One region of the Psychrobacillus sp. AK 1817 genome, then DNA from elsewhere that is predicted to be linked to it. Evidence: riboswitches for the same ligand, from Rfam matches in the RefSeq annotation. Region 1 holds a riboswitch; each other region holds the start of a gene.
The links. Region 1 has a riboswitch for S-adenosylmethionine ahead of D0S48_RS09810 (methionine biosynthesis PLP-dependent protein). Riboswitches for the same ligand answer to the same signal wherever they lie in the genome.

Region 1 (8,262 bases):
TTTTACATCAAATGAATCTACTTCATACGTGTTAATGCTTTCTACTTGTTTCTGAGAAACAATACCTGCTGATTGGTGAGCCAGGTAGTTTAAAACTTGCGGGAATGGATTCGTAGTAGTAATTTTTACTACTTGGTATTTTCCAGCAGTTGCATCAGCTTCTGTTTTATTTGACACTAATTCGTTAATGCCAGAATCCACACCGTTTTCTAAAGCTTCTTTTACAGAAGTCTCGCTTCCGGATTGCTTCACATCAAGTTCTGAAAGATCTGTAACGATTTCTATATTTTCCATGCTTTCATGTAAGCTGTATGTGCGGTGATCTGGAACTGATTTGCTGTCTTTTGCACGGTTTAATGAGAATACAACATCCTCTGCACCCACGCGTTCACCAGTGTCTACTGCTTTTTTATCTGTTACAGCAGCGAAGTTAATATCATCTCTTAGTAAGAAATAATAATCTTTGTTGCCATCTGCTATCGCATGATTCAATGATAGAGATCCATCAGAAACTACTTTATCATCATCTGTTAAGTTAACTAAACGGACATACATATTTGTATTCAATGTATTGATAGAACCGTCATTGCCTTTGATAGGATCTAAAGAAGTTAAGGATGCAATACCTTGTTGCATAACCAATGGTTCAGAGTTTCTTTTAGAAGTGTCTGTAAAGTCAATTGTCTCCCATGCTATTGCACGAGATTTAGCTAGTCTTACTGTCTCTTCATTCAACACTTCTTTGTTTACTCCTTGCGCTTTGAAAGAGTTATATAAAGGTGCAATATAAGCCTTTTCTAAAACTAGAAGTTCTTCAAATTCTTTATACGTTTTTGTGTATTCTTCCGGTGTTTCTGTACTTGCTCTTTCAATTAATTCATCAATTTTCTTATCAGACATAATACTGTTATCGCCATCTGATTTAAATAATGCACGTACTGCATAATCTGGGTTACCCGTAACTGTCGTCCAGCTTGATAATGCCAAATCATAGTTTCCAGCATCTTTTTGAGCTGTAAAACTACCGTAATCAGGTTGTATGTTTAGTTTTACTTCAAAGCCGTTTTTAATTAATTGGTCGCGTACAATGTTCATATCCGCTTCACTAGAACTCATGCCTAATAATTCAATTACAACGTCACCTTGCTCTGTTTTGGAATCGGATTTGTCAGTTGCTTTATCAACATCTGATTTAGTATTAACACAGCCCGCCAATACTAAAACTAGAGTAAACAATAAAGCTAATAATCCTTTTGTGTTCTTCATATTTTTTTCCTCCTTGTTGAGCTTGCTTTAATCCATTCTCGGATCGAATGCATCTCTAAGTCCGTCACCTAAAAAGTTGAAAGATAACACGAGTCCTATAATTGCTAAACCCGGTATAATCGCCAAATAGGAATTGGACTCTAAATAAGTACTGCCTATCTTTAAAATATTGCCCCATTCTGGTATATGGGGTTCTACTCCAAGACCTAAAAAGCTCAAGCTGCTTGTTGCAATTACTGCTGTGCCTATCGTCAGTGTAGCTTTGACGATCATAGGTGCAAGTGAATTGGGAACAATTTGCTTAAAGATGATTGATAGATTGGAAGCTCCTAAAGCTCGAGCCGAGTCTACATATTCGTAGTTCGATACCATCATTACATTAGCTCGCATTGTTCGGGCATAAGTCGGAATCGAACCAACACTTAAAGCTAGTATAAGATTCGTAGTATTTGCTCCAAATGCTGCAATAATAGCGATGGCTAGTAATATTCCTGGTATTGCGTACAAGATATCTAGCAAACGCATAATGATGTTATCTGTACGCTTGCTATAATAGCCTGCCAACGCTCCTAATGCTCCTCCAACCACGAATGGAATTAGGGTCGAAGCAAAGCCCACTATTAGGGATATTCTTGCCCCGAAAATAATTCGAGAAAATAAATCTCTTCCGTAATTATCTGTACCAAATGGATACTCAAAGCTTGGCGGCTGGAGCAATGCCTCATAGTTGTTCTCTACTGCAAAATCATAGTCAAACGTAAACCTGCTAGTTACAGACAAAGCGAACATAAGAATGATAAAAAACATTCCTAATATAGCAGTAGAATTACGAGTGATTTTATCCCACATCGTGTTCCACTTCACTATGCGTGAAAGACTGTTACTTCGGGTTTTAATGATTAAACTAATACCAAGCACAAAGTTAAAAACATTACCCGTTAGAGACGTAATGATTAATACAATGGCTAGGCCTTGCATCCACCCTGGTGCCCCTTCATCTCTGACATACTTGGCAACAGCTATCAAAGTAAATACTTGAAGAACTAAAATAACGATTAAAATACCTATTGAGGTTAAAAAAGTGTCTGACACATATGGTTTAAAAAGATTAAATGCAGAAATAACTAGGATAAACAGCTGGGTGAAAATCATCCAAATGCTAAATGTATATTCCGGTGTTTTCTTTTCTTTTATCAAGTTAAAACCAAACGAGGATACAAAGATATTAGCAGTTAATATCGCAATTATTTGGACATAGCCAAGCCTTCTTGTAGATGATTTTAAATGTCCTAGATTCAAAAGCTCTCGCTTCATTCTCCAGATAATAAAAAATTGAAGTGCTGTAAAAAAGGCATACACAGCAAAAATACTACAAGCAATCGGCTTAATCGTGCCCATCTCAAAATCAAAACTATTAAATAATAAAAATATAGTTACTAGAAGAGAAAGTACTCCTGCAAAGTTCGCCTGTGTATATTCTCGTGACAGCTTTAATGCATGTTGTTTTTTAGTTACCACTTTTACACCTACTTCTTACAATTGCTTCATCTTAGATTTTATACGCGGATCAAAAAACGCATATAAAATATCGATGAGCACATTAACCAAGGAAATGGTTATTGCAATATAGATTACTCCACCCATAATAGCCGGTATATCGGGGATAAATTGTTTATCGACAATATAGCTACCAATCCCGCTAATATTGAATACCTTCTCTGTTACAGCCGCTCCTCCAAGCATTCCACCAAACAGTAAGCCGATAACAGTGACAATCGGAATCATTGCATTTCCAATGGCGTGTTTCCAAAGCACTTGGCGTTGGTTTAAGCCTTTTGCTTTTGCAGTGATAATATAATCCTCATTTATAATTTCTAATACGGAGGAACGAGTCATCCTAGCTACTGAAGCAGTAAGTCCTGTACCAAGCACAATCACTGGCATAATAATTGATAACCAGTTTTGCGGACTATAAGTTGCAGGAAGCCATTGTAGCTTAATAGAGAAGTTCAAGATGAATATAAGTCCTTGCCAAAAGTTTGGTATGGACAATCCAATTAAAGCAATGAACATAAAGGCATAATCTAAGAAGGAGTTTTGTCTAGTTGCAGATATAATTCCTACAGGAATTGCTATTACTACTGCCATTAATAAAGAGAAGATTGCAATCATTAATGTAACTGGGAACTTATTGGCAATACTTGTTGCAACATCCTCATTACCTGTAAAGGATGCTCCTAGATCAAAGGTTGCAATTCCTTTTATTGTATTCCATAGCTGATTGAGATAAGGCAGGTCTAACCCATGCATTTGATTGAACGCAGCCATCTGTTCCTTAGTGGCACTTTCTCCTAAAAGGTTAGCAGCTGGATCAAAAGGCGATAAATATAAAATGGTGAACACCAAAACCGAAACGCCTGTTATAACAAAGATACTCATGATCAATCTTTCAAAAATAAATTTACTAAACGCATTACTATAAAGACCCAATAAAATATACATCAGTAAGCCAGGAATAAACGAAACAATTAGAAATGCAGTATTCTCTAATAAACCTAAAAAATATGTTGTATAAGTGAGTGGCTTTGTACCATTTAACTCATGTATTTCATTCATTTCATTGGATACAAGCTTTTCTACTCTATCTTCCACGAGTTTATTTATTTCTACTGTCATTTTTTCTTCATTAATTTTTTCATTAAAAAAGGCATGCTTTCGTTCATACTGCTCCTTAAACTCCTCGTATAGTTCCTCTTTTATCCCCCTTGCCACAAGTGAAGACTTTAGATCGCTATTTAAGGAAGAACTAGGATCCTTCTGCTTTTTTAGGTAAAAAAGTAGAAAGGTTATTATATGAACTGGCAAGCCAAGTAAAAATAATAAGATTCTAAAGAAAGAATGATGTTGTAGTCTTCCATAGGTCAAACTTAGTGCGTTGGAAGAAGATTTTCTTCCCATACCAAATACCCCCTCCCTATATTGTATAAATCCGAGTGGTATAGTATAGTATAGATTCGAACTACTATTAAGTCAACGCAAATAATTTGGTTCTATTAAGCGTAGGGTTAAATGCGCCATAATTGTGCGTGTTTAATCTTCTTTTTTGTAGAAACCGCTCATATTACTTAAAATATACGCTCTCTACTGAAAGAGCATGAATCATAAATAATAAATTGAAGATTTTAATCAGATAGGTGGTTTTCATGGAAACTATTTTAAAAGTAAAAGATTTACAGATTTCTTTTTTAACAAACGACAATGAATTTGAGGCTGTTCGAGGCGTAAGCTTTGAAGTAAGAAAAGGAGAAACACTTGGCATTGTAGGAGAATCAGGTAGTGGAAAAAGTGTCACTGCCCGCTCCATCATGCGCCTGCTGCCTTCTCCCCCCTCCTTCATGAAAAATGGCTCCATTGAATTTTTAGGAGAATCTCTTGAGACAAAAACTGAAAAGGAAATGGAGAGTATTAGAGGAAGAGATATCAGTATGATTTTCCAGGATCCCATGACATCTTTAAACCCTACCATTCGAATTGGCCCACAGATTGCAGAAAGTCTTATCAAGCACCAGCAGCTTTCTAAAAAAGAGGCAAAGAACCAAGCAGTTGAAATCTTGAAGCTAGTAGGCATTAAGAATAGCGAAGAGCGCTACAACCAGTATCCTCACGAATTTTCAGGTGGTATGCGCCAAAGAGTTATGATCGCTATTGCACTTGCCTGCAAGCCAACGCTATTAATAGCAGATGAACCGACAACTGCACTAGACGTTACCATTCAGGCTCAGATTTTGAATTTAATGAAGGATATGCAGCAAAGATTTGGCACCTCCATTATTTTAATCACTCATGATTTGGGTGTAGTTGCAGGTATGTGCGATCGAGTGGCAGTTATGAAAAATGGCGAAATTGTAGAAACCGGGACAACTGAAAAGATATTTGAAAATCCTCAGCATGACTATACAAAAAAATTATTAAATGCACTTCCTCGTTTAGATGAAAGGAAGAAACCCAAGAGACCACCGCTTCGTTCCATTGGTTTAGAAAATGGCAAGCCGTTATTAGAGGTCAAATCTTTAAAGCAGCATTTCCAATTAGGCAAAGGGACTGTGCTGAAGGCCGTTGATGATATCAGCTTCTTCATCAAACCTGGAGAAACCCTTGGACTTGTAGGAGAATCTGGCTCAGGAAAATCAACTACCGGTCGGTCCATTCTTCGGTTACATGAGCCTACGGATGGAGATGTGCTTTATCAGGGAATGGCCATCAACCGTTTGAGTAAAAGTGAATTAAAAACGATGCGACGACATATGCAGATTATCTTTCAGGATCCGTATTCTTCCTTAAATCCTCGTTTAAAGGTGTTAGATATTATCGGCCAGGCATTAGATATTCATCGTTTGAGCAAAAATGCAGAGGAAAGAAAACAACGTGTAGAAGAGTTACTAAAAATGGTAGGGTTGGATTCCTCCCATGCCATGCGTTATCCACATGAGTTTTCAGGTGGACAACGACAACGAATCGGCATTGCCCGAGCACTGGCAGTAGAGCCTGACTTTATCGTCTGTGATGAACCACTATCAGCTTTAGACGTTTCTATACAGGCACAAATTGTAGAACTACTAGAGGATTTACAGCATAGACTAGGTCTAACTTACCTTTTCATCGCACATGATCTATCTATGGTTAAGCATATTAGTGATCGGGTAGCGGTGATGTATGCTGGTAAAATTGTGGAGCTTGCGGAAAGTGAAGAGCTTTATTCTAACCCACAACATCCTTATACAAAATCCCTATTAGCAGCAATCCCTATTCCTGATCCTAAGGTAGAAGCTAAGAAAAAAAGGAAGCTTTTGGAGGAATCAAATGTTGAGGATAGATATCAATTGAAGCAATCTAAGCTTGTGGAAGTTTCCTCCGGTCACTGGGTAGCAATTCCAAATTTGAAATAACTCTTGAATTTATATTCACCCCATGATAAACTTACTTATCGCTAAATTTTGAAAATTATATATTTTTATTTCTTATCAAGAGAGACGGAGGGATTGGCCCTATGATGTCTCAGCAACCAGCCATTATAGGTGTGGTGCTAAATCCAATAGACATTTTTGTCTTGAAGATAAGAAGAATGACTTCAATCTATATTGGGGGTTCTCTTCTTATGAAGAGAGCCCTCTTTTTATTTGGCAAAATGCTTCTATTCTATATTTATCCTGAATTTTTTTATCTTAGAGTCTACTTTGTGATTTATTTTAGAAATGTTGAACCTATTAATAATAAGAGGTGAATAACAATGTCCAAAACTCACATTAATACACAATTAGTTCAATTAGGTAATCATTGTGATCCAAAAACTGGAGCAGTTAATCCTCCTATCTATTTATCCACAGCCTATAAACATCATGGTCTTGGCCAATCTACCGGCTATGACTATACTCGAACTAAAAACCCTACACGAGCTATTTTAGAGGAGGGAATAGCCAAGCTAGAGCAAGGCGATACAGGATTTGCCTGTAGTTCGGGAATGGCAGCCATTCAATTGGTCCTTTCCCTTTTCCGTTCAGGTAATGAATTGATTGCCCCAGAGGACTTATATGGAGGTACTTATCGCCTTTTCAATCAATATTCTGACTCCTATAATATTAGGACTATTTATAGTAAATTTACCTCTTACGTAGAGGTGGAATCTCTTATTACCAAAAATACGAAGGCAATCTTTCTTGAAACACCTACTAATCCGTTAATGCAAGAGATTGATATTCAGCTATACGCGGAGTTAGCTAAGAAGCATGAGTTACTTTTAATTGTGGATAATACCTTCCTAACTCCTTTTTTACAAAGGCCAATAGAACTTGGCGCAGACATTGTCATACATAGTGCTACTAAATATATCGGAGGTCACAATGATGTACTGGCTGGGTTGGTTGTATCAAAAGGCGTTAAATTGGGCGAGAAATTACAGGCTAACCATAACGCAGCAGGTGCAGTCCTTTCACCATTTGATTCATGGCTGTTGATACGTGGGTTAAAAACTCTCCATCTAAGAATGAAACAGCATGAAGCAAACGCAAAGAAGTTAGTAAAATTTTTAGAGCAACAGCATTTAATAAAAGATGTTCTCTATGCAGGCAAGGGTGGCATGCTCTCCTTCCGCCTTCAAAGAAGCGAACTGGTAGGTCCTTTTTTAGAAAAGCTAAAGTTAATCATATTTGCTGAAAGTCTTGGTGGTGTGGAAAGCTTCATTACTTACCCTGCCACTCAAACACACGCAGATATACCAGAATCTGAACGAATTGCTCGGGGAGTAGATAATAGTTTATTAAGGTTTTCTGTTGGTATTGAGGAAGCGGAAGATTTAATCAATGACTTAAAGCAAGTATTTGTAGCTTTAGAGAAGGAGGTTATTGTTTAATGGAGTCTATTCATCAACAACTTGAAACTAGTTTAATTACTGCTTCAACTCGAGGTAATTATGAAAGAAGAACCGGTGCTGTAAATGTTCCAATCTATTTATCTTCTACCTTTCATCAAGAAAGTTTAGATAGCTTCGGCCCATTTGATTATAGTCGGTCTGGTAATCCAACCAGAGAAGCATTAGAAAAAACCATAGCAGAGCTAGAGGGTGGTACGCGAGGATTTGCTTTCGCTTCTGGTCTGGCAGCGATATCAACCTCTTTAATGCTGTTATCTGCCGGAGACCATATAATCATGACGGAGGACGTTTATGGTGGCACCTTTCGCTTTGTGACAGAGGTTTTACCTCGCTTTGGTATAGAGCATTCTTTTGTTAACCTTTCTAATTTAGATGCTGTTGAGCAGGCAATTCAGTCCAATACCAAACTAATATATATAGAAACTCCCTCAAATCCGAGAGTAGGTATAACTGATATTGCCGGTATTGTAGACATAGCTAAAGCCAATAATTGTCTAACCTTTTTAGACAATACCTTCATGACACCACTCTACCAAAGGCCGCTCGAATTAGGTGTAGACGTTGTTTTG
Region 2 (8,262 bases), 1.8 Mb from region 1:
AGTCCAGCTAAGATTATACGTGAATTGAATGACGAAGATAAAAAAGATGTCCAACGAATTATTCATGAATATGCTGAAAAAGGACAGTACTATAAATCCATCAAACCCTTATAGAAAGATCGAATTTAAAATAGAATAAATTAGAATTAACAAACACCTAATTTTAAAATTTTTATAAATTTGACTCCGGTTATTTTTATACAATAATCCATTAAGAGTAAATAGATCCATTTATTTGGTCAGCCTATTTACCGTTAAGCTGTATAATTGTTTGAAAAAAACAAAAGGTATTAAGAGGCTAGCCTCTTAATACCTTCTTTCTTTAGGCGAGGCATTCCAATAGAAGGAAGTCTCTGAATTCTTAAATACCCGCTTTTTGCTTTAATTGCTCTGCCTTGTCGGTTTTTTCCCATGGAGCATCGATGTCAGTACGTCCGAAATGTCCGTAAGCTGCCGTTTGCTTGTAAATTGGGCGACGAAGGTCTAGCATTTTAATAATTCCAGCTGGACGAAGGTCAAATAGATCACGGATATATGACACTAAATCCGACTCTGCTACTTTTCCTGTACCAAATGTATCGATTGCGATAGAAACTGGTTGTGCTACACCGATTGCATACGCTAGTTGTACCTCACAGCGATCTGCAAGACCAGCAGCAACAATATTTTTTGCTACATAACGAGCGGCATAAGCTGCAGAACGGTCTACTTTTGTTGGATCTTTACCCGAGAAAGCTCCTCCTCCATGGCGAGCATAACCTCCGTATGTATCAACAATAATTTTACGTCCAGTTAGTCCAGCATCACCTTGAGGACCACCAATAACAAATCGTCCCGTCGGGTTAATAAAGTATTTCGTTTCCTCTGTTATTAAATCAGTAGGTACTACCGGTTTTATAACATGCTCTTTTAAATCTCTTTGGATTTGTTCTAAAGTTATTTCTGGGTGATGTTGTGTAGAAATAACAATCGTATCAATATGAACAGGGTTGTTATTTTCATCATATTCAACTGTTACCTGTGTTTTACCGTCTGGTCGTAAGTAGTCTAAAGTTTCATCCTTGCGAACCTGTGCTAAGCGACGGGCAAGTTTGTGAGCTAGACTGATTGGTAGTGGCATTAGCTCTGGAGTTTCATTACATGCGTAACCAAACATTAACCCTTGGTCTCCTGCTCCAATAGCCTCGATATCTGAATCAGTCATCGCACCTTCTCTAGCCTCTAGCGCTTGGTCTACACCCATTGCAATATCAGCGGATTGCTCATCAATCGCAGTTAAAACTGCTGAAGTTTCAGAGTCAAAGCCGTATTTAGCACGTGTATAACCAATTTCTTGGATAGTCGAACGTACAACTTTAGGTATGTCTACATATGTAGAAGTTGTTATTTCTCCTGCAACTAACACTAAACCTGTAGTAACGGTTGTTTCACAAGCAACTCGTGCATTAGGGTCTTCCGTTAAAATTGCATCTAATATAGCATCAGAAATTTGGTCACAAATTTTATCTGGATGCCCTTCTGTTACTGACTCCGATGTAAATAATCGACGTTGTGTCAAAAGATTCCCTCCTATATCCTGCGAGATTTCTCTCAGGAATTGATACGGTACTCATTCCCATGTCAAGCCAATAGTAAACTTGAAGCTGCTTCGGACTTGGCACACAAGGATTTAGGGCGATGTAAAATAAAAAAACCTTTCACTCACGTAATTACATGAGGAAAGGGATTAATATCATAAACACCTTTCACTCTTATCAATCAAGGGATTTCACCTTGTCTCAGGTTGGGCACCTTTGTAATGATTTTTCAATTACAGGTTGCCGGGTTTCACAGGGCCTGACCCCTCCACCAGCTCGGAATAAGAGTATCCGTTCAATTCACCATCATACGTAAAAATTAGTTATAAGTCAACCGATTAAATGTAATTTTTTCTCAAAAACAAAAATTATTCCAATAATGGGCTTCTATTAGTGTAGACTATTTAGTGTAATGTGTTATACTATTTCACATATCAATGAAAAATCCTCTTTATGTTGACTATTTACGTGAAGAGATAAAAATTAAAAAAGGATGGTAATACTAAATGAATTCAATCGATACTGTGAGCGAACTGAACGAATTGTTAGCTGGTAACAACATTAGCCTTCAATTATCAGTACCACAATTGGTGGAAAAAGCTACTTCTAGAGGAGAAGCAGTACTAACTTCAACTGGAGCTGTTAAAGCAGAGACAGGCAAATATACAGGACGTTCTCCACAAGACAAGTATATTGTTGATGAACCTATCTCAAAAGACAAAATCGATTGGGGCTCTGTAAACCAACCTATCTCATCTTCTCATTTTGAAGCATTATATACAAAAGTTATGAACTATTTAAAAGAACAAAATGAACTATTTGTATTCAAAGGATTTGCTGGTGCTGATAAGGATTCACGTCTAAGCATTCAAGTAATAAACGAATATGCTTGGCATAATCTTTTTGCTCACCAACTATTTATTCGTCCTTCTGAAGAAGAATTAGTAGCTCATAAAGCAGACTTTACTGTAATCAGCGCACCAAACTTCAAAGCAGATCCTGCTATTGATGGAACAAATTCAGAGACTTTTATCATTGTTTCTATGGAAAAACGTATTGTTTTAATTGGTGGAACAGAATACGCAGGAGAAATGAAAAAATCTATCTTCTCTATTATGAACTATTTATTGCCAGAACAAAATATTTTGCCTATGCACTGCTCTGCTAACGTTGGTGAAAAAGGCGATGTAACATTATTCTTCGGCCTTTCAGGTACAGGTAAAACTACATTATCTGCTGATGCTGGAAGAAAGCTAATCGGTGATGATGAACATGGTTGGTCAGATAACGGTGTATTTAATATTGAAGGTGGCTGCTACGCAAAATGTATCGACCTAACAAGAGAAAATGAACCACAAATCTTTGACGCTATTAAATTTGGTACTGTTTTAGAAAACGTTGTTGTTGACCATACAACACGAGTTGCAGATTATGCAGATAACTCTTTAACAGAAAATACACGTGCAGCTTACCCAATTCAATATATCGATAATATTGTAGATCCATCTGTAGCGGGTCATCCAAATACAATCATCTTCTTAACTGCAGATGCATTTGGCGTGCTACCTCCTATCAGCAAACTTACTAAAGAGCAAGCAATGTATCACTTCTTAAGTGGATTTACGTCTAAATTAGCTGGTACAGAACGTGGAGTTACTTCTCCTCAGCCTGCATTCTCAACATGCTTCGGGTCTCCATTCCTTCCATTGCATGCAACAGTTTATGCAGAAATGCTTGGTAAGAAAATTGACGAGCATGGAGCACAAGTATTCCTAGTGAACACTGGCTGGACTGGTGGAGAATATGGCGTTGGAAGTCGTATGAAGCTTTCTTACACTCGTACAATGGTCCGTGCAGCGATTGAAGGAAAATTAAACGAAGTGGAAACAACAAAAGATGCAGTATTCGGTTTAGATATTCCTACAAGCATCGATGGAGTTCCTTCTGAGGTATTAGTTCCTCGTAACGCATGGGCAGACAAAACTGCTTATGATAAAAAAGCTGCTGAGCTTGCTCAATCTTTCCATGAGAACTTCAAAAAGTTTGGTACCGTATCAGAAGAGATATCTCTTAAAGGCGGTCCAACTGCTTAATCTATATACTTTAAATGGCCGTGAAACTTTTCACGGCCCTTTTTTGTTTATTTGCTTAGTGATAATAATAGCTAAGTCGTCTTATTTGTACAGACAAGCAATTATTGAAGCTAGGATATATTTCCTTAGTTACCATAGTAATTGTAAAGTTCACTTCTCCTCCACAAATGACGCTTATGTGGAAAACAAATAATAATCATCCAGCTATCGTCGCATAAAAGAAGGAGGCCATAGACAATAGTCTATCACCTCCTCTCCTATAAATTTAAAAGAATATTACTCCTCAAAGTCGTCGTGATATTCCATGTCAGTAGAAATGGGGAAGATTCCTTTTATCTCTTCTGCTTTTTCTTCATCTACATTAGAAAAAATAATCTCAGAGCCATAATGTCCAATTTCTAACTCTTCTTCGCCCTCTGCATTGAAAAACATCGTGAACCATTTAAGTCCTCCGACTGGGTCAATGGAGTAATTCCGGAAAAACAATCTATTTTCATCGTTTAAATTAACAGTAATTACCTTCATCAATCCCTCATTCATCACTTCAAAGCTTTTTTCAGAAAGCTCATTGACTGCATCCTCTTCTTCAGCCCAGCAATGTATAACTACTTCAGAATACTGTGTTGTATACTGATCCCATAAGTCTTCCCAAAAGCTTAAATCTATTGGGAATAACGTTTTTTCCTCTAGACTCATTGACTCTACTTGAATAACTAACTGACCCAAATTATTTTCCTCCTCCATGTTTTTTCATCCAAATACACACGTCTCTCACTACTTGTCGATTTACCTTAGAAGGAAAGTAATGTGTGTAATCCGGATAATACCATGTCTCTACAATTTTGTTATACCCTATTAATGCCTGCTCTAATACTTTTGCATGCTCAATAGAAACATTGACGTCTTTTCTACCATGAATTATTAAAATAGGAGCACTGATTTCTTCTACTCGCTCTAATACATTTCTATCCTCATATTCTTCCTCACGGCTTGAAGGAGTGCCACCAATTACACGCTTCATCATTCTCCGCATATCCAGTCTTTCCTCATATGTAAGAAAAATATCAGTTACTCCTGCCCAGGAAACAAGAGAACTTATGTCTTCTCTTATGACGGCTGTCCATAATGCCATCATACCGCCCCTAGAAAAGGCAAATAGATGAATTTTGTCAGGATTGCAAAATTGCTTTAAGACATCCACTGCATAGACGGCATCCCATCGATCCTCTCCACCAAATTCATCACGCCCCTCTCCACCACGATTTCCTCGATAATAGGGAGCAAAGACAACAAGGCCCTGCGAAGCAAATTGGGCTATTCGTGCAGGACGAACCATGCCTATCCCTTGAATACCACCCCTACAATAAAGCATCCCATCATAATTCCCCTTTTTAACAGGGAATGCTAGCATTCCTTTTATGCGCAATCCACAAGACCAGTAAGTGATTTCCTTTAAATGAACATTAGGATTTGGAGATGGATAGACTCGAATCCTATCGATCGTTCCATTTTTCTTCATGAACCCTCACCTCTTTAAGAATAGCTATCATACCTTTATCCTTCATATGAAAACTTAGATTTGTACAAGCTTCCAGCTCCTCCTGAGTAAGCCAGAGTGCTCCATCTGTTTCATATATGGTTGACCCTGTATGTATATCCTCGACCTCTGCGATATATACCGCCTTACAAAAGGGGCTGACATCATGAACTACATATTCTGCAAGCCATCTTAAGTTAGAAACTACTACATTCGTCTCTTCTAGTGTTTCTCGTACGGCAGCCTCCTCTATAGTTTCATATACCTCTTTTTTCCCTCCAGGAAACTCTATTCCTCTTTTAGGATGGTTTGTTAATAACCATTTATGTTCTTTTTTTGCTAAAACGAGTACATGCTGTGGTTTTATTGTAAATCTATCTTTTTCAAAGGAAAGATCCACCTTATAGCCATTTAAATCATAGAAAGAAATCATATTAGTCTTCTCCCTTTTAATCCCTATTGCCTTAGATTCTTTTGAGATATTTACTTAAAAGTTTAGCATACGCAACAAAAAAAGGCTTAGTAGTTATACTAAACCTGGTTAAGCTTAAAGAATAATGAATAAATAAACAAGCATAATTCCTAAGTCAGCTAAGCTATGGCTAACAATAGATGGTACGATTGTGTGAAATTTCGAACGAAAAATTCCCCACATAATGCCCGCCAGAAAAACTATCATAGCTGCTAGAATATGAAAGGGAGAATTAAAAATAGGCATTACTACTACCAAATGATAAAGACTATAGAAAAAAGAAGTAATCAGAATCGTAAAAGTAGAACCTAATCTTGGATATAATCGATCATACATAAACCTTCTCCAATAAAATTCCTCTAGAATGGGGTTAACAAGAATCAAGAAAAATACTAGAAGAATTACTTTTGATCCTGTAAAATCCCATTGAACCAGTAGAGTAGACAAGTTTTCTCGGTCAATAACCAGTGATTGAAACAAATAGAAAAAGCCATAAATAGCTATTAAACATATGATTCCACTTATAATTCCCACTGTCAGTGAGGATTTTGGCTGTGGTACAAAAAAACGGTTACGATTTTTTCTTCTAAAGCTGACTACAATAGGTATTAGAAGCAACCAACCATAGAAAAGCAGAAAAGTAATCGGGACATTCTGTAAGATAGGAAGACCCAGAATAATCATAATTGTAGGTCCGAATAATAAAACAAGCTGTTTAACCATATAACCTCCTAATTATTTCTAATTTATCACACGGTAAAAGACTTGGCAATGTGCCAAGTCTTAATTTTCCCACTTTTCTTGCTCTTGTTGTTTAAAGTTTTTACCGCCCTCTTGACTATTTTGACCAGCGTTAATCTTAGCTTTGTCTTGAGGAGAAAGATTTAGAAGGGAGCTTGCATTACGATAGGTAGTAGTGTCATTACCTTTACCATTATTATTAATATTTTTTGTCATTATAGATGCCTACTTTCTTTAAAAAATGGAAGCTGTTCAATAAACATTTGAGAATCCTTGTCACTAAACTCGTGAATGAGGGCATACAATTTTTTAATCCGATTATCATATTCCTCATTAGAAAAATCATTACTATAAAGCTTTATCGGTACATGCGCCCTCCAAAATGTATTCATGTCTTTGTGATAGAGCTGATAAAAAAGTGTTTCAAAAACTGGTATAATGTCCTGTCTTGCAGTTATTTCATATTCCCACGGCGATTCATCTGGATATAAATAAACTCTCCTTTGACTCAATGAAATGTAAGCTTTTATTTCTGTCATATCACACATCCTTTTTGTGTAGTATGTACTCAAAACAAAAAAACATGCACCAATTACGGTACATGTTTTTTCTTATGCTTGTACGTCTACTACCGTTCCTTTAAAAGGATGCGAAGCAGGTTGAGGCATATCTTCTAGCATTGTTACTGCAGCTACCGTTTCCATATTGAGTGCATTTTTCAATACACTCATTTGAACTGTTTGTTGTAACTGCGCTAGCTGAGAAGACATTATGGAGTTAATATCCAAAATAATTCCCCCTTACAAGCTTATTATCGGTATAAAATTTGTTTATTTCATTACTTATTGGAATCTCCTAGGAATGCATTTAACATCCATTGGTGTTTCTCTGTTTTTTGATAGATGGCATTCAGAATGTCTTCTGTCATATCATCTTCATCCTTCGCTGCCTCGTCCATACCTTTTTTTAGGGATTTCATAATTTTGTCAAAATCCTTCACTACTGTTTCTACCATTTCCTCAGCTGTTTCTTTATTTGTAGCTTCCTTCACAGCTGAAAGCTCTAAATGCTCTTTTAAGGTAGCTGTTGGTTTTCCGCCTAAAGTTAATAAGCGTTCTGCGATTTCATCCATGTTTAATGTTGTTTCATTGTATAATTCTTCAAATTTAGCGTGTAATGTAAAAAACTGTGGTCCCTTTACATACCAATGAAAATTATGTAATTTTGTATACATTACCGAAAAGGTTGCTACTAGATTATTTAGTTCCTTGTTTAATGCTGCTGACATAATATTGACACTCTCCTCTAGAATTATAGTTGCTTTCTCTTTTCATATACCTCTTATTTTCTTACAATAAACATAACGACAATTAACTGGAGTGAACTCACATGGTATTTTGGATCTTAGGTATAGCAATTATATTTAGTATTGTTGGATTTACCTTCCTATATAAATTAGCAACAAAAGAAAATATTTCAGCTATAGACCCTAAACCTAAGGATACGGAACTGTAAGATGAAACGAATCATATTAAGTATATTCCGCTTTTATCAAAAGTTTATATCGCCATTGTCTCCCCCTAGCTGTCGCTTCTATCCCACATGCTCTCACTACGGGGTGGAAGCTGTGGAGAAACATGGTGCTATAAAAGGTAGCTACCTAACTGTCAAACGCATATCTAAGTGTCATCCCTTTCATGAAGGAGGATTTGACCCAGTGCCAGAAGAATGGCCTTTGAAGAAAAAATAATTCAAAGGCTATTTTTTCTTGCCTTTTTGAACAAAATACTGTAAGCTAATAAAGTTCTTATGATTTAAAGCGTAATCATTACTATTTAGAAA
Region 3 (8,262 bases), 1.4 Mb from region 1:
ATCTATAACAAATACCCGTTAGATTACATTTCGGATTGTTCTTACGGCCTAGGTGAAAATAAGAGTGACGGAGAGTCAGATCGAATACCGCATAGTTTGTACATCAAAAGCGAAGATATTTTATATGAGATCAAGAAGATTCAGCAGGAGGCAGTTCTTAAGGAAGGTTACCTGTACCAACACTCTCGATTGGGATATACTAAGGAGCATTTGGAAAAGTTGAAACATTCTTCAGAGATGTACAAACAAATCGAGATTATGAAGTTTTCTAATGAAAAGTATTCTAACGGTGAGACATCCATCCAGATATTTGATGAGTATCTAGTCCCAAATGGATTATACTTGCTCGATGAACCTGAAACATCTCTTTCACCTACAAACCAAATTCAGCTGGCAGAAGAAATCAATAAACTGGCAAGATTTTTTAACTGTCAGTTTATTATAGCGACACACTCTCCATTTATGTTGGGAACACTAGATGCTAAAATTTATAGTCTTGACGCACCCATTTTGAGAACATATATATGGACTGAACTTGAAAACGTAAGATTTTTCTACGACTTTTTCAAAAATCGTAAGAATGAATTTGAATAATCAGCAGAAACATCTATGGACACTTCAGAACGCATATAATAGCCAACAAACAATCTTATAATCTTCTAATTCGTTTGCCAAGGTCATTATACGAATTTCCAACTGAACTGGAACTAGCGCTTAGAGGCTCATCAACGACTTTTGGTAAAAACCATTCTAACTCATATAGAATTTCTTACTGAACAGGTGCTAAATCAAGAGGTGGCTACTAGACTATCCTCCCACCAAGAAGATATCGAGAAGGTTGGACTCCATTCCCGACATCGCCACTCGAATGGCTGAGCAAACCTTAGCCAAAGTTGCTACGGATATCGTGAAACAATTCTCTATCGTCGTTCATTTGTGTTCTTGAGCTGGGTTAGTACCAGGACATAACGAGAGTGCCGTTAAGTGATAATCAACCAAAAAAAAGGTAACAAATACTTGAAATCTGCAATATGCAGTGACCTAAAGAAATAAGACAAATAAAAACACCTTTCCTTGAAAATCGGGTATAACAATACCTAACTTATCTACGTGGAGGTGTTTTTCTATGGGAAAAAGATAAGTTATCTAGCTGAACTAAAAATGAAGGCCATCTAAATGAGATTGGACGGAATGCAAGTTAAGCAAGTCGAATATGGCCTGTTACCATGTCTAATAACATGAAAGAAAGATTACCACATGGCCTCTCTTACTATACGGAGCATATACCTTTCCAATAATCGCTAAAAGTACTCTAATCGATTTAATTCCATTATCCAAAAATTTCGTCCCCTACACTCACTCCCTCCATCATTCTCCCCCCTCGAGTTAGTTGGATAAAATAAAAAGAACGCCTCCTGTGGACGTTCCTCTGCTGATACACTTATTTGTTTTTAATATAGTCCATACCTTGCGCTGTTATCGCTAAAACTAGGTTATCTGACCCTTGCCCGTTATCTATGGCATATTCCTTTTCAATAAGGTATTCAATAGCTTGTTTGCTATTGAGATCAGTATTTACCATTGCTTTAGGTAATACATAGCTTCCTCCATTATTAGCAAAATGATACTCATACAGACTTTGTAACAATACATCCGATAGTTTGTTTATTTCTTCGTTAGTCAAGAATGATCCCTCCTCAATAATCAATATACATCACAAGAGAAAAAAATTCTTTATTTTTGCTTTCTCCATATAATGTTAATCATACAATGAGAAATAGTACCAAACCGTATGTTGACCAATATTGTTTACTAATTAGCTCATAAAACTAAACACATCATAAGTTAGTTATTGTGTTCCATGTTTATCTAAAGCAAAGGAAGCACGCCTTCGCACATACTCCTGTTCATCATTTAGAAAATCACTTAAATACATTCTTATCAATAAGTTATCTCCCTTGATTTCTCCGAGACCATAAGCAACTTGCCATTTTGCATCGGCATCACTATAAATTAAAGCATACTTAGTTAATGATAAAAGTTGATTAGGTATGTCTATAAGGTTTTCTATGATATTCTCGACTTCATTATCTCTTGCTAGTATATAAAGAAAATCTTCAATAAGTTCTTCGTTCCATCGCTCAACTGATAACTCTTTAAGTAAATTTCCTGTGTCGTGGTATTGCCAGTTCCAGTTTGGGTATTCTGTTTCCCATTCTTCAGAGGATTTATCAGTTTTGCGAGCCCATCTTTTAAAATCAGAAACTCCATTTTTAAAGAGTAATACAAGTTCCTCTTCTCCCATTCCATACATACCTCATCTTCTTCATATTTTCATTGCAAAAAGTTTATCAGCTTGTTCAACTAACCTGTAACATTTCACAGTGGTTCAACGAATTCTACTTGTTATTTATAATGTAAAAATAGACCATCGATAATGATGGTCTTGTGTAACTTCAGCACCCGTTCGTGAAAAAGTATTATATATATAACTTCAAACTTTGAATGAACTCATAAACAAAATATCCCGCAAAACCTATTAATAATATCCCCGATATTATTGTTAACCATTTAATCATATTTCTATTTAGTGCTTTCCTTGTAATCGATATAATAGTGAGTAATCCAATGTCGTGTAGCAATATTCCACTTAAAATTCCTAATGCAACAATGAAAAAATGACTTTCATCGCTGGCATAGTTTTTAGCAAGTACTACTCCAAATACATTTACCCAAAAAACTAGATTCCCTGGAGATATGGCCACAAGAAGTCCGTTCTTAAATGAACTAAAAAAAGACTTTGTTACTTTTTCTCCAGATAAAGTAATATCTTTATCAGCATTTTTAATTGAATCGTAACCTATGTACAATAAAAACAGAGCTCCAATAAGCCACATCGGAATTTGGATAATAGGCAGCGCTAAGATAGAAGCAAGTCCTGTTGATAGTAAAATGATTAGCACAAAATCAATTGTCATACCACCTAACCCTACTGCCCATCCATGTATAAATCCATTTTTCAATCCTTGCTTCGTCATTTCGACTGTAATTGCGCCTACAGGCATTGCAATGGCAAGTCCCACCATTACATAAGCAAAATACAAACTCACAATGAACACTTCTCTCAAAAGTAAAAATAAATACCCTCATATGTCCGTTTATATGAATTATTATACAGAATAAAGCATATTATATTCAACCTCTTATACTAAACTTTTTCGTTAGTAGAATTTTAATATTTCACACTGATAAACAAATCATCGAAATGAAACACATCTTCAATTAAAAATCACAATCTCAGTTATACTTCTACTTTTCAAAATTTCATATTTACTTATGCACCTATAATAGAACTAGAATGTTGGGAACAACTATTAATGCTATAGACCTTGGTAATAATACAAAAAAACGAGGCACCATTGCCAAATGATGCCTCGTTTCATTCTACGTTAATTTATTTTAAACAAATCTCCAAAAATATAATTCATCTGTTTCTTTATAAATTTTCGCCCCACATTTTTCTAAAACTCTATGCGATGGAATATTGTCTTTATCCGTATCAGCAATAACATACATAACATCGGCCTGATTTAGCAACCAGTTTTTCATGTTATTAATAGTTTCCGTCATATAGCCGTTCCCTTGATATTCTGGAAGAGTATAGTACCCTATTACTACTTCACCATTTTCATTAGGAAGACCTTTTAACATTACTCCACCAACACTACAGTTTTGATCTTTCGAAACGATTAACCAATTGGTATACCAAATATAATTTTCTTCATCACTTAACAGTTTTGAAAGTCTAATTTCCATAGCTTGTTTAAGATCCGAACTAAGAAATCTATTTGATTCATTGATAGATAAACTCTGTTCCATTTTCTTTGGATTATCAATTAGTAATCTTAGATTTTCTGCAGTCAGTGGAATTAATATTAATCTTTCTGTGTCTAATTCAATCATTATTACACTCCTATCATAATTTTGTACGTCATTTTATAGACAAAAACAAATTTAAAAATAGGTATATGTTATTGGCAGCTACTCCCATTAAAATTTATCCAAAATAAAGGTAGCATTACACTTTGCCGTCCAATATTGTATGGTCATTAAAGTTTATCATTCCAGAAATATCCTGTCTATTCCAATATGTTTTTACTATTAACTTCTAACTAATTCTTATATAGTTCTATTAATTGTTTACCGTCCGTAGCACCTATTATTGTATTAAGTGGAATTAGATTGATTAAAACAGTTAGATAAGATACAAAAATAAAACTATCCAAATAGTTTCTAAAAACTAGGAATTCATAACCAGTTAATAAGTGAAGTACTATAGCAGAAATAAAGTTAAAGAAAACTCCCCCTAAGTAATAAAATGTTTTTTGGCTTTTACTTAATTTCTCATGGTTTTCTGAAAAAACTCTTCCTCCAAAGAAGTAAACTTTTTTTATGAGAAAATTATTTATCTGTAAAAGTGTATTACCATTCCCTATAGAGAACTCACTTACTTTCGCACCAAATATTTTCAAAAAAAATGCGTGTCCAGCTTCGTGAATGAGTGCAATAATTGGGCTAATAAACAAAGTAATAATTATGAAGTTTATTAAAAAGTCCATCTTTTCATCCCCTTTCTAACATTTACGGAGAAAGGGATGAAATGTTTCAAATATTTCTGAACATTAATTTAACCTAATTATTTCATGAAGTATGAGTCTTCTAAGTAGTTCACTGAACATTAAATGATAAATCAACCTTTTTTATCACTATTGTCTAACAATCGATTTATTCGGCTATAAAACTTTTATCCGGTCATAATTTTTTTATCCGGTCATAAATCTGGTCTATCCGGTCATAAAATTTTCTATCCGGTCATAAACTTGGTCTATCCGGTCATAAAGTCCATTCTTCACACAAATGAAAAGCTCTGAGTGATTTACTCAGAGCTTTTTTCAATTTAATCTGATCGAGTCATGTTTTTTGCGTAAAAGATTTCGTCCATTTCTGTTTTTAGCTTTTTCGTTATCAATATTTTTTCTTCTTCTGAAAGTTCATCTTCGTTGTAGCCAAATAGGTAATTATTCAAGTCAAACTGCTTTAGCTTACATTTAGTATGAAAAATATTTTCCTGATAAACGTTAACATCGATCATATGGTAAAATTCCTGCAAAGCATCTGGGATATAATTTTGAATGGAATTAATATCGTGATCTATGAATAATTTATGGCCTTTCACATCTCTCGTGAACCCTCTCACTCGATAATCCATGACCATCACGTCAGTTTCAAAGGAATGAATCAAATAATTTAGTGCTTTTAATGGAGAAATTTCTCCGCAAGTAGAAATATCTATATCTGCTCTAAAAGTACTGATTCCTTCATCCGGGTGATATTCCGGATAAGTATGAACAGTAATATGGCTTTTATCTAGGTGACCAAGTACAGTTTCTGGTATTGGCCCCGGAGATTGCTTAAATGATTCTATCGGTGTTTGATCGACAGGTCCTTCCGATACTAAAATGGTTACACTTGCACCCTGCGGCTCGTAATCCTGCTGTGCAATATTTAATATATTCGCTTCTATAATTTCGGATACTTTGGTTAGTATATTAGTTAAGCGTTCAGCGTTATATTGCTCATCAATATATTCTATATATTTTTCCCTTTCTTCCTTGGTTCTCGTATAACAGATATCATACATATTAAAGCTTAATGTTTTCGTTAGATTATTAAACCCATGTAACTCGATTCTTTGTTTTGGTGTCAAACTCATAGACTTAACCTCGCTTCCAATAAAGTGTAAATCAATACCATTAAAAATATGTTTCTTTGTATAATACAATGTCTCTTCTCTTTTGTTTTCCCTAATATCTGAATAAATAAAACAAAAAATAAGAAAAACTCCTGTTTATTTAAACAGGAGTTCAATATACAAGACAAATATTACTTTCTTTCTGACTGTTCAATAGAACATTTTATTCCCAATCATAAGGAGTAGCTTGGTATACATAGTAATTTAACCAGTTTGAAAATAACAGATGCGTATGGGCTTTCCATGTATTCAATGGTTGACTAGAAGGATCATTATTTGGGAAATAGTATTTAGGCATCTCAACCTCTATTCCTTTGTTGAGATCTCTATTATATTCCTCTGCCAAAGTATGTGCATCATACTCTAAGTGACCAGTCACCATCACAAATTTGTTGTCATTCGATTTCACAAGAAATACTCCAGCTTCCTCAGAATTGGCAAGGATGGTTAAGTGTTCATTCCTTTCAATTTCTTCCCTTGAAACAGATGTATAACGGGATACTGGGGCATTAAATTTGTCATTAAATCCTCTTACTAGATCCTCCACTTGATTAGTTAAAATGTGTCTAAACACTCCTGAACACTTTTGAGTAAGAGGAAATTTATCAATTCCATAATGATAATAAAGAGCTGCTTGGGCACCCCAGCAAATGTGTAACGTTGAGGTCACATTCAATTTAGACCATTCCATGATTTCCTTCATCTCTCTCCAGTAATCTACCTCTTCGAATGGAAGTTGCTCAATTGGAGCACCAGTAATAATCATGCCATCATACTTTTTTTCCTTAATTTCATCAAATGTCGAATAAAATGTATTTAGATGAGTTTTACTAGCATTTTTAGATTCGTATGTTGCTGTATTCATAAATGTTATATTTACTTGTAATGGTGTATTACCTAAAAGTCTTAATAACTGTAGCTCTGTTTTTTCTTTTTCAGGCATTAGATTGAAAATAACGATGTTGAGTGGACGAATATCTTGTTTATATGCTCTCTCTTGATCCATAACAAAGATTTTCTCTTCTTTTAATAACTTTGTTGCTGGTAATTGTTTTGGAATATTAATAGGCAATTTATTTCCTCCTTATAGAAAAGCACTAGAACTAACGTTTGTATAGTGAAAACATAGGTAAAATTACAAAGCAATTCAGATTTTACTTGAACCTTGTGGGTAAACTCTGAGCTTGACAACCAAAAACCAGATACCTCTTTCAAACAAAAACGCCCCTCTTTCCATGTAAGAAAAGAGGGGCATAAAGTTGCTCTTTAGCTCTTATCTTCCAAGATAATGTCTTGTAGGAGTTAGCACCTTTCTGTATAACAGAGGTTGCTGAAGCTTCAACGGGCCTAATCCCTTCGCTTCTCTTGATAAGAATATTTAATTGTTATAATTATTTGTCAATAAATAATATTAGCATGGTCTCTTATTTATATCAACCCATTTTCAAGAATAGCCTATTAATCTCATAGTTCTAACCACTTCTCCATTAATTGTTCCAACTGCTCTTCTGCGTGTAATTTCTTCAAGCTTAATGACTCATAGATTGACCAGTCTGCCTCTACGTTAATCTGATTTTCTAGGTCACTTATTATCTTCTCTAGCTCATTTATTTGGTGTTCTAGTGGAACCTTATTTTCTTGTTTAGTGGTTGGTGATTTTTTTATGGGCAGCTGCTCCTTTATTTCTTTCTCCGAATTTTGTTTAGAGCTAAATTCAACCCATTTTTCTCTTGCCCATTCAAACGGGCCTTCATAAGTTGTAAGCTTGCCATTCTCTAGCCAAACAGTTCTTGAAAATAGTTTATTTAAGAAATATCTATCATGGGAAACAGCAATAATTGTTCCACTAAAATCATCCAATGCTTCTTCTAACACCTCACAAGAATCAATGTCCAGATGGTTAGTTGGTTCATCTAATATTAAACAATTGATGTCTTGATGCATTAACTGTGCTAGACGAAGACGCATTCTTTCTCCACCGCTTAAATCAGCAACTCTTTTGAAAACATCGGGTCCGTAGAACATAAACTTCGCTAATATGTGGCGCGCTTCTCCTTCACTAACGTTCACTTCACCTCTGAAAATATCTATCAATCGAGCTTTTGGATCTCCTATCTCAAAATGTTGAGATAGGTAGCCAAGTCTTACATTACTCCCAAATCGAGCTTCCCCTATATCAATTGTTTCTTCCCCTCTGAGAATATTTAATATGGTTGTTTTACCCGTTCCATTTCTTCCTACTATAGCAAGTCGATCTTTCCAATAAACATGCATATCTGTGTCATTTAAAATCTTTTTATCTCCAAAGCATTTGGAGACGCTCTCCATTATTACTACTTCTTTTCCACTTCTAGGTGCTGCGTCAAATGTCAGGTTCATTTTTTTAGGATCTATCAAAGGCTTTCGAACCTTTTCCATACGTTCTAGAGCTCGTTCCATATTTCTCGCTT
Region 4 (8,262 bases), 1.8 Mb from region 1:
TTCGGTTAATGCCAATTTCGTTTCAACCGTCATGTCATGCGTCCCCTTTCTTATGCTTCTTGTCCAACTGTCTCGTCTTCGATTCCTAATTCTTCTTTAATCCAGTCATAACCTTGAGCTTCTAATTTTTGAGCTAGCTCAGGGCCACCAGATTTAACAACGCGACCTTGCATCATAACATGTACATGGTCTGGAGTGATGTAGTTAAGTAAACGTTGGTAGTGAGTGATGATTAAGCTACCAAATCCTTCTCCACGCATTTCATTGATACCTTTAGATACAACTTTAAGTGCATCGATATCTAAACCTGAGTCAATTTCATCTAAAATAGCAAATTTAGGTTTAAGCATCATTAACTGAAGAATTTCGTTACGTTTTTTCTCTCCACCTGAGAATCCTTCATTTAAATAGCGTTGCGCCATGTCAACGTCCATTTCTAAGAATTCCATTTTGCTGTCTAATTCGCGGATGAATTTCATAAGTGAAATTTCATCCCCTTCTTCACGGCGAGAGTTGATTGCCGAACGTAAGAAGTCTGCGTTAGTTACTCCAGTGATCTCACTTGGATATTGCATTGCAAGGAACAAACCAGCTTGTGCGCGCTCATCCACTTCCATTTCCAATACATCTTCACCATCTAGTTCTACAGAACCAGAAGTAACTTCATATTTAGGATGACCCATGATAGCTGAAGCCAAAGTAGACTTACCAGTACCGTTTGGACCCATGATAGCGTGAATTTCATTTGTGTTAAGAGACAAATTAACACCTTTTAAAATCTCTTTACCGTCGATAGCAACGTGTAAATCCTTAATAACTAAAGTCGACATTTAATAACCTCCATTAAGTAACTATGAATGTGTAACCATTCTAATTTATTATCATTCTAATCTTAACCCAAACTGAAGTCCCTTGCAAATCTTTTGAAACACTTTCTCATTGATAATATATAACATTTTTAATAGAAGAAATAGGTTGATATTTATGGTACTTTATGATGCTATCATTTTCAATAAGAAGCATCTAATTGAGAATGCATATCACTACCAGCATAGTGTTAACTCAAAAAGGCAGAAAATAAATACCGTTTCCTTCACTCTTTTATCCTAGAAATAAAAAATCCACACAGATTAATCTGCATGGATTTTTGTCTTATATTTAAATTAACCTCGGAAAGCACGAGCATCGAGCTTAGCAGCAAGCTGCATACTTTTTTCGTGATCGGCTTGACGACGTTTTTCAACTTTCGCTCTCAATCTTTGACTATTTCGTAATTCATCGTAGCCGAAACCATGTACTCCTCTAAACGCGTGGTCCATTTGTTCTGTATACGGCAACTCTTCCGAACTGATAATAAATCATTCCTTTCAATTTTTATGGTTTCTATACTACACTAGATACCACCTCATGTTAAGTTCAAACATCCTTTTTATTCTGATAATTGTCTACGATAAAAAAGGAATTGCTACATATGTCACATATATATGTTTCTTCCTATTGGTTTACGTAACCCTGTTATTTATTGACTTGTCTGCCACTTCAAATCCTAACCTCATGCACATGAGGGCGAATGCTATATAACCTAAAACACTCTAGAATATTTTGTGCATTTTAAAAAGCAAATTATAGACGAAAATAAAAACGGGTGAAACGAATCATTTTTAAAAAGTTTTATTTCCGAGTTAATTTCATAAATAAACCTTTACCAATTAAACATTGTAGCAAGGGCTGACGATAAATTCTTTTCGCTACTCCTCTGAAAGCATCAGCCTAGAGAGGAAATGAAATGATAATAAAGATTGTTCGTATTTTTTCATATAAACAAGAATTATGGAATTGATTTATACATTAAGTTTTCCACTTATATTTTGTAGATTTATTGTTTCCTATTTTAATTAGGTTTGCTTTCCTTAATAATCTATTCGCTTCATATCGAGTTTTTAATTGTAAAAACTCTCTGCATGTTTTGTTTGTTATGAAGTCGTCATACAATAAAAAATATTGTTGTAGTGATTTTTGTAAAGCATATTTGTCTACATACTGGCAGCCTGCACAATACCAGAAATTCTTCACTTTATTCATCCCAACTTGTCCGCATTTTTCACATGCGACTCCCAGGATTAAATCACTTGGTTCTATATAGTAATGTTTTGTTAAAGGAAAAAATTCATATGGGGAATTATATTTTAGGATCAGATTCTTTATCTGGCTGAGCTTAGAATTGGTTACAGTCGAGGGTTTATTTTGGAGTTTTCGAAGGAACGAATATAGATCTTTCTTATAAAGGATTGTTGTCTCGTTTGTGGTGGTTTTTACATAGCTATTCTTAGAAGCAAAAATAATTGCTCCGAATACTGGAATCGAGAGGTTATGCTGGGACAAGAAATTAGATAGTAAATAGATGTACTCATTTAACTGGTTAACGGGACAAGGATATTTTTTTATCTCTCCATTATCCTTAGTTTGTAATAATTGAGAAGGATTTACCTGAAATTCAAGCTCTCCTATAATATTTTTTACTTCAAGCACAATTGCACCAAATGGAGTTAATAAAATATAATCAATTTCAAATAACTTTTCTGTACGAATCATTATTTTATGAAACAAATAATAATTGTAAGGTAAATGCATCCTCTCTAATTCTCTATAAACCATTTCCTCTCCATAATCTCCTGCCATCGTTGTTTGAATTTCCATGCCGAGTTTTGAGTAAAGCGGGTGCTTCATAGGCAGCCTGTTTAATAATAATTTCATTGCTTTCAGTTGTTGCGATTCAGTATATTTTTTTATAATCAATAGTCATCACCTCCCTATCAGATTAGCAAAATGAATAGAATAAAGATACCCTTATTTTGGAATTTTAGATTAGTAGATGTATTTTCTGAGTTAGGAGCGGTTTCCACCTTTTTAGGAGACACTTCCAACAATTTAGGGGCGACGCTCTTAGGTAGGGGCACTTTTCTTTGATTTAGGAGACAGTTTCTCCTGTTTTAGGAGCGGTTTCCACCTTTTTAGGAGACACTTCCAACAATTTAGGAGCGACACTCTAGTTAGGAGCGCTTTTCTTTGATTTAGGAGACAGTTTCTCCCGTTTAGGAGCGGTTTCCACCTTTTTAGGAGACACTTCCAACAATTTAGGGGCGATGCTCTCAGTTAGGAGCGCTTTTCTTTGATTTAGGAGACAGTTTCTCCCGTTTAGGAGCGGTTTCCATCTTTTTAGGAGACAAACCTCAACCAGTTAAGGGCACTGACTCCGCTCAATCACAAAAAAAAAGCAAGCACACAAAGTGCTTGCTCACTTATCTTATTATTTTACTGGAACAACTGAACCTTTCCATTCTTCCAATATAAAGTCTTGAATTTCTTCTGATTGTAATGCTTCTACTAGTGCTTTGATGCGCTTGTCGTCCTCGTTACCAGCTTTTACAGCAATTAGGTTAACATACGGAGATTCTGAGTCTTCAATAGCGATTGCATCTTCTAATGGATTTAGGCCAGCGTCGATTGCATAATTGGAGTTGATCAATAATGCATCACCCTCTTCATTTTCATATAACTGAACCATTAGGGCCGCTTCGTAGTTAGGATCAAATTCTAGGTTTTTAGGATTATCTACGATGTCTCCAATTTCGGCAGTTGTTTTATCTATTCCCTCTGCCAGGGTAATTAGACCTTCTGCTTCTAGCATCGCTAACACGCGTCCATGGTCAGCTACAGAGTTACTCATTAGAATAGTTGCGCCCTCAGGAAGTTCGTCAATAGAAGCGTATTTTTTAGAGTAAAGACCAATTGGCTCAATATGGATTCCGCCAGCATTTGCGAAATCATAATCGAAATCTTTCATTTGAGATTCTAAGTATGGAGCATGTTGAAAATAATTGGCATCTAGATCTCCAGAATCTAGGTCTTTATTTGGTAGTACATAGTCTTGATAGGTTTCAATTTGAAGCTCAATACCTTGTTCTTCTAAGATAGGTTTTACCTGTTCTAAAATTTCTGCGTGCGGTACGTTGGATGCACCAACAACTAATTTATCGCTATCCTCGTCTCCACATGCAGCAAGCGTTAATGCACTAACAGATAATAAAACTCCAGCCAATAATTTTTTCATCCCAATCTCTCCCTTATCGTTTATCTATTTTTGTAGTAATGATGTCACCAATCCATTGGATAATGAACACGATGATTAATATTAAAATAGTAGCTACGAGTGTGACATCCCCGCGTCCACGTTGGAAACCATCTAAAAAGGCTAGATTCCCTAATCCTCCCGCTCCAATGATTCCTGCCATAGCTGTATAACCAACTAGTGAAATACAAGTTACGGTTATACCAGACACTAAAGCTGGCATTGATTCAGGCAATAAAACCTTCCATATAATAGTTGTGGTTTTAGCACCCATAGATTTTGCAGCCTCTAAAACGCCTTTATCAATTTCTCGTAAAGCAATTAAAACCATGCGAGCATAAAATGGAGCAGCTCCAATCACTAATGCTGGGAAAGCAGCATTCGGACCACGCATCGAGCCCATCAACAGTGTTGTAAGTGGGATCAATAAAATAATTAATATAATAAATGGGATAGAGCGGAATATATTTACTACCGCACCCGTTAACCAATTTGCCAATTTATTCGCCCAAGCCTGATGTGGGCTTGTCAAAAATAATAAAAGTCCTAAAATTAGTCCAAAGATTGCTGTGAGTACCGTAGAAACTGCTGTCATATACAGGGTTTCTAGAGTAGCGTCCCACATTTTAGGCCAATCAACATTTGGAAATAACGATTCAATCATTGTTGATCACCTCAGTGTTTACTTTTTGCGAGTGGATAAATTGTATTGCATCCTCCACGGCTTGGTCATTTCCATCGATTTGAAGAATTAGTGTACCGAAAGCTCCACTCTTCGTATGAGAGATGTTACCTTGCACAATATTAACTTCTAAATCAAACTGTTTGATTAATCTTGAAAGAATTGGCTGCTCTGTGGTTTCACCGACAAAAACGAGCTTGACTAGCTTACCATTTGGATAAAGCTGGACTAGTTTTTGAATCGTTTGCACTGGCTGGTTGGAATCAGAAATTTGAGAGACGAAACGTTTAGTAATAGCCTGTTGTGGCTTTTGGAAAACCTCTAGCACATCTCCCTCTTCTACAACTCGCCCATTTTCCATAACAGCTACTCGGTTACAAATCTTTTGAATAACTTGCATTTCGTGTGTAATCAATACAATTGTTAATCCTAGTTTTTCGTTGATGCTGACAAGTAGGTCTAGTATTGAATCGGTCGTTTCAGGATCAAGAGCAGATGTTGCCTCATCACAAAGCAATACCTCTGGTCCATTAGCTAAAGCCCTAGCAATTCCTACACGCTGCTTTTGCCCACCAGATAATTGTGAAGGATAAGAATCTCCTCTGCCCTCTAGACCAACAAGGTTCAAAAGCTCCTCTACTCTGGCTTTTCTTTTGTCCTTCGGAACTCCAGCAATTTCTAGAGGAAATGCTATATTTTCAGCGACTGTTCTCGACCATAAAAGATTGAAATGCTGGAAGATCATACTTACCTTTTGTCGGAAGCCACGGAGCTTCTCCTCATTTATGGAAGTAATCTCTTGCCCATTCACAACTATTTGGCCGACAGAAGGTTTTTCTAAGCCATTCAATAAGCGGATCAATGTACTTTTACCGGCTCCGCTATAACCAATAATCCCAAATATTTCTCCACGCTGTATGTCCAGATTTACATTATCAACAGCAACGATTTCTCCTTGCTTTGTAATAAATCTTTTCGAAACTTCCTTTAAACTAATCATGTAAATCTAGCCACCTTTCCTATTAAAAAACCCCTTCTGCAAAAGAGCAGAAGGGGTGTAGGTTATCAATTTCAAATAACACTCATCCATTCTCTCATTTCTCAAAGCTATAGCTTTGCGTGACTTGGCACCATTTCACTTTCGCGACGGTTGCCGGGCTTCGTAGGGCACTTCCCTCCACCTCTCTCAATAAGAGCGACACTATTAAATTACTTTTTCAACACAACGAATATTATCATAGGATCTTGTTTTCGTCAATAGTTTTTATTGTTTCCAATAGATAGGGTACGGATTGAAACGCATAAATCTTTTTTTCTACCCTGCCATTTTTAGATATTAATAAGCAAGGTACACTTTCAATTTCTTGTTCTATTGCCAAATCACCAAGAAAGTTAATATTTGCTTGGCCAATTGGATCAGAAACCATCTCTTTAATGACGTTCATCATCTTGCTTGCAATCTGACACGTACCACACATAGGGGTATAAATATAAAATAAGGAAAGTGGAGAGTTATCTTTAATGCTTTCCCATTGCTCTTTAGTCCACTCATTCATTACACATCATCCTAAGGCAAAAATTCTTTTTTCACCTTAATATTAACACGTTTTAATATGGATGCCAAAACCTTCGCCGGGGTATTCGCCACTTCACCATACATAGGATTTGTATAGAGGTGAATTGCCTCAGGATATTCCTTCCTGACAACCGAGCGTATTTGTTCGCCAGATTTGTCGGCATCTAGAAAAGCATAAATCGGCAAGCCATCATAAGGGCTTAAAAGCTCCTCCAATTTTACATCGGATATCGTTCCATTTGTACAAATGATTTCTGGAGATTCATCGAGAAGGGTCAACAATTGTAGTTTATCAGACCTTCCCTCGACGAGAATTATTTTATCACTAAATACATGTGCCATTTAGCTTCTCTCCCAACTTGTTACCTTTCCTTTATTATATGAAAAAAACGCCGATTATTAACCGGCGTTTTCATTATTACTCTGCAATTAATTCTTCATACTTTTCTGGAGACAATAAGCTGTCCACTTCTGATAAATCAGAAGGCTCAACAACGATCATCCAAGCATTTTCATAAGGTGATTCATTAACGAATTCGGGGCTATCTTCTAGCTCAGCATTTACTTCCACTACTTTACCGCTAATTGGTGCATATAGTTCCGAAACTGTTTTTACTGATTCAACGCTACCAAAAGCATCTCCTGCTTTAATTTCATCTCCAACTTGTGGAAGTTCAACAAAAACGATGTCTCCTAGTTCTGATTGCGCAAAATGAGTAATACCGATGCGGACATTTCCGTCCTCATTTTTAACCCATTCATGTTCAGCTGAGTACTTAAAATCTTTAGGCACGCTCATAAATAAACCCCTCTCAATTAAATATTCCATCTATTTAATATTCACATATTTCCCTAGTAAATACAAGGTACTTTAAGAGGTTTTCCACATGTCCTCAAACTGCTCTTCCTTGAAACCAAGTGTAAGCTTGTTTCCATCATAAACAAGTGGGCGTTTAATAAGCTTTCCATCCGAAGCAAGCAGCTCCAACTGTTCATCCTCCGACATAGTAGGAAGCTTGTCCTTCAGTTGCAATTCACGGTACTTCACTCCACTAGTATTAAAGAACTTTTTAAGCTCATAATCTCCGTTAGCTACCATCTCTTTTAAAAATTCTTTTGATGGTGGCGCATCTACAATATGGTGATTCTCGAATTGTACTTGATTGTCTCTCAACCATTTGCTAGCTTTGTTACAAGTACTACATTTAGGATAACCGTAAAATTTTATAGTCATTTAAATCTCACCTTTTTCTTTTTATCATAATAATATTTTGCTACTCATGCAAGAGGGATCAAACCAAGTTTTAAATTTCAATATTTTATAGTGCATTATAGAAATAAGTAAAATCGCTTCTATATAGTTTGCCTTACTAGAATGCAGTTAACTCATTCTTTCAATTGACCCTAAGAATCAAGCCCAATTAGAGATATATTTGCTGAACGGTCATATATTTTTCTATCCGGTCATAAATCCTCGCTATGCGGTTATAAATATTTTTATCCGGTCATAAAATTGTGCTATCCGGTCATAAAGTAATTTCCACCTATCAAGTCGTCATTTTCTAGTAAACTAAATTCAATATCTCCACTTTCATTATTGATTCATCAGCGATAAAAGATAGATTTTGCTGAACGGTCATATATTTTTCTATCCGGTCATAAAACTGTGCTATCCGGTCATAAATATTTCTATCCGGTCATAAACTTAATTCCACTTAAAAAGTTGCTGGATTTCGTTGCTAATTATGCTTTTTTGTTATGATTTCTCCTGAGTGATCAATTACTTATGTAAAAAACTGCCCTCAGGAGTCAATAGGAGACTCTTGAGGGCAGCTTTGTTTTTATATGATTAAACTACGAATTTTTCTGCTTCGA

Region 2: another riboswitch for S-adenosylmethionine. It lies ahead of metK (methionine adenosyltransferase); the one in region 1 lies ahead of D0S48_RS09810 (methionine biosynthesis PLP-dependent protein).
Region 3: another riboswitch for S-adenosylmethionine. It lies ahead of metA (homoserine O-acetyltransferase MetA); the one in region 1 lies ahead of D0S48_RS09810 (methionine biosynthesis PLP-dependent protein).
Region 4: another riboswitch for S-adenosylmethionine. It lies ahead of D0S48_RS18610 (methionine ABC transporter ATP-binding protein); the one in region 1 lies ahead of D0S48_RS09810 (methionine biosynthesis PLP-dependent protein).

The regions. Positions count from the first base shown of each region.
Region 1 covers NZ_CP031739.1:1,962,379-1,970,640, forward strand. Annotated here, with positions in the region: gene D0S48_RS09790 (ABC transporter substrate-binding protein) at 1-1,266, opposite strand, end outside; gene D0S48_RS09795 (ABC transporter permease) at 1,294-2,784, opposite strand; gene D0S48_RS09800 (ABC transporter permease subunit) at 2,800-4,224, opposite strand; gene D0S48_RS21190 (ABC transporter ATP-binding protein) at 4,470-6,212, shown strand; SAM riboswitch class I at 6,282-6,386, shown strand; gene D0S48_RS09810 (methionine biosynthesis PLP-dependent protein) at 6,554-7,672, shown strand; gene metC (cystathionine beta-lyase) at 7,681-8,262, shown strand, end outside.
Region 2 covers NZ_CP031739.1:3,809,304-3,817,565, reverse strand. Annotated here, with positions in the region: gene D0S48_RS19150 (gamma carbonic anhydrase) at 1-114, shown strand, start outside; gene metK (methionine adenosyltransferase) at 362-1,558, opposite strand; SAM riboswitch class I at 1,749-1,865, opposite strand; gene pckA (phosphoenolpyruvate carboxykinase (ATP)) at 2,084-3,670, shown strand; gene D0S48_RS19135 (hypothetical protein) at 3,947-4,396, opposite strand; gene D0S48_RS19130 (alpha/beta hydrolase family protein) at 4,398-5,189, opposite strand; gene D0S48_RS19125 (NUDIX domain-containing protein) at 5,164-5,640, opposite strand; gene D0S48_RS19120 (CPBP family intramembrane glutamic endopeptidase) at 5,755-6,402, opposite strand; gene D0S48_RS20770 (hypothetical protein) at 6,463-6,636, opposite strand; gene D0S48_RS19115 (transposase) at 6,636-6,959, opposite strand; gene D0S48_RS19110 (putative motility protein) at 7,032-7,208, opposite strand; gene D0S48_RS19105 (Dps family protein) at 7,259-7,708, opposite strand; gene D0S48_RS21160 (hypothetical protein) at 7,810-7,935, shown strand; gene yidD (membrane protein insertion efficiency factor YidD) at 7,937-8,170, shown strand.
Region 3 covers NZ_CP031739.1:544,958-553,219, forward strand. Annotated here, with positions in the region: gene D0S48_RS02790 (AAA family ATPase) at 1-594, shown strand, start outside; gene D0S48_RS02795 (hypothetical protein) at 1,442-1,684, opposite strand; gene D0S48_RS02800 (hypothetical protein) at 1,850-2,305, opposite strand; gene D0S48_RS02805 (LysE family transporter) at 2,481-3,110, opposite strand; gene D0S48_RS02810 (GNAT family N-acetyltransferase) at 3,460-3,963, opposite strand; gene D0S48_RS02815 (site-2 protease family protein) at 4,173-4,619, opposite strand; gene speD (adenosylmethionine decarboxylase) at 4,958-5,773, opposite strand; gene metA (homoserine O-acetyltransferase MetA) at 5,976-6,884, opposite strand; SAM riboswitch class I at 7,083-7,187, opposite strand; gene abc-f (ribosomal protection-like ABC-F family protein) at 7,277-8,262, opposite strand, start outside.
Region 4 covers NZ_CP031739.1:3,727,272-3,735,533, reverse strand. Annotated here, with positions in the region: gene sufD (Fe-S cluster assembly protein SufD) at 1-33, opposite strand, end outside; gene sufC (Fe-S cluster assembly ATPase SufC) at 51-830, opposite strand; gene D0S48_RS20755 (YuzK family famiily protein) at 1,164-1,337, opposite strand; gene D0S48_RS18625 (nuclease-related domain-containing protein) at 1,849-2,796, opposite strand; gene D0S48_RS18620 (MetQ/NlpA family ABC transporter substrate-binding protein) at 3,308-4,111, opposite strand; gene D0S48_RS18615 (methionine ABC transporter permease) at 4,125-4,793, opposite strand; gene D0S48_RS18610 (methionine ABC transporter ATP-binding protein) at 4,786-5,811, opposite strand; SAM riboswitch class I at 5,903-6,007, opposite strand; gene D0S48_RS18605 (thioredoxin family protein) at 6,047-6,367, opposite strand; gene D0S48_RS18600 (toprim domain-containing protein) at 6,379-6,729, opposite strand; gene gcvH (glycine cleavage system protein GcvH) at 6,806-7,186, opposite strand; gene D0S48_RS18590 (arsenate reductase family protein) at 7,259-7,621, opposite strand; gene D0S48_RS18585 (acyl-CoA dehydrogenase family protein) at 8,237-8,262, opposite strand, start outside.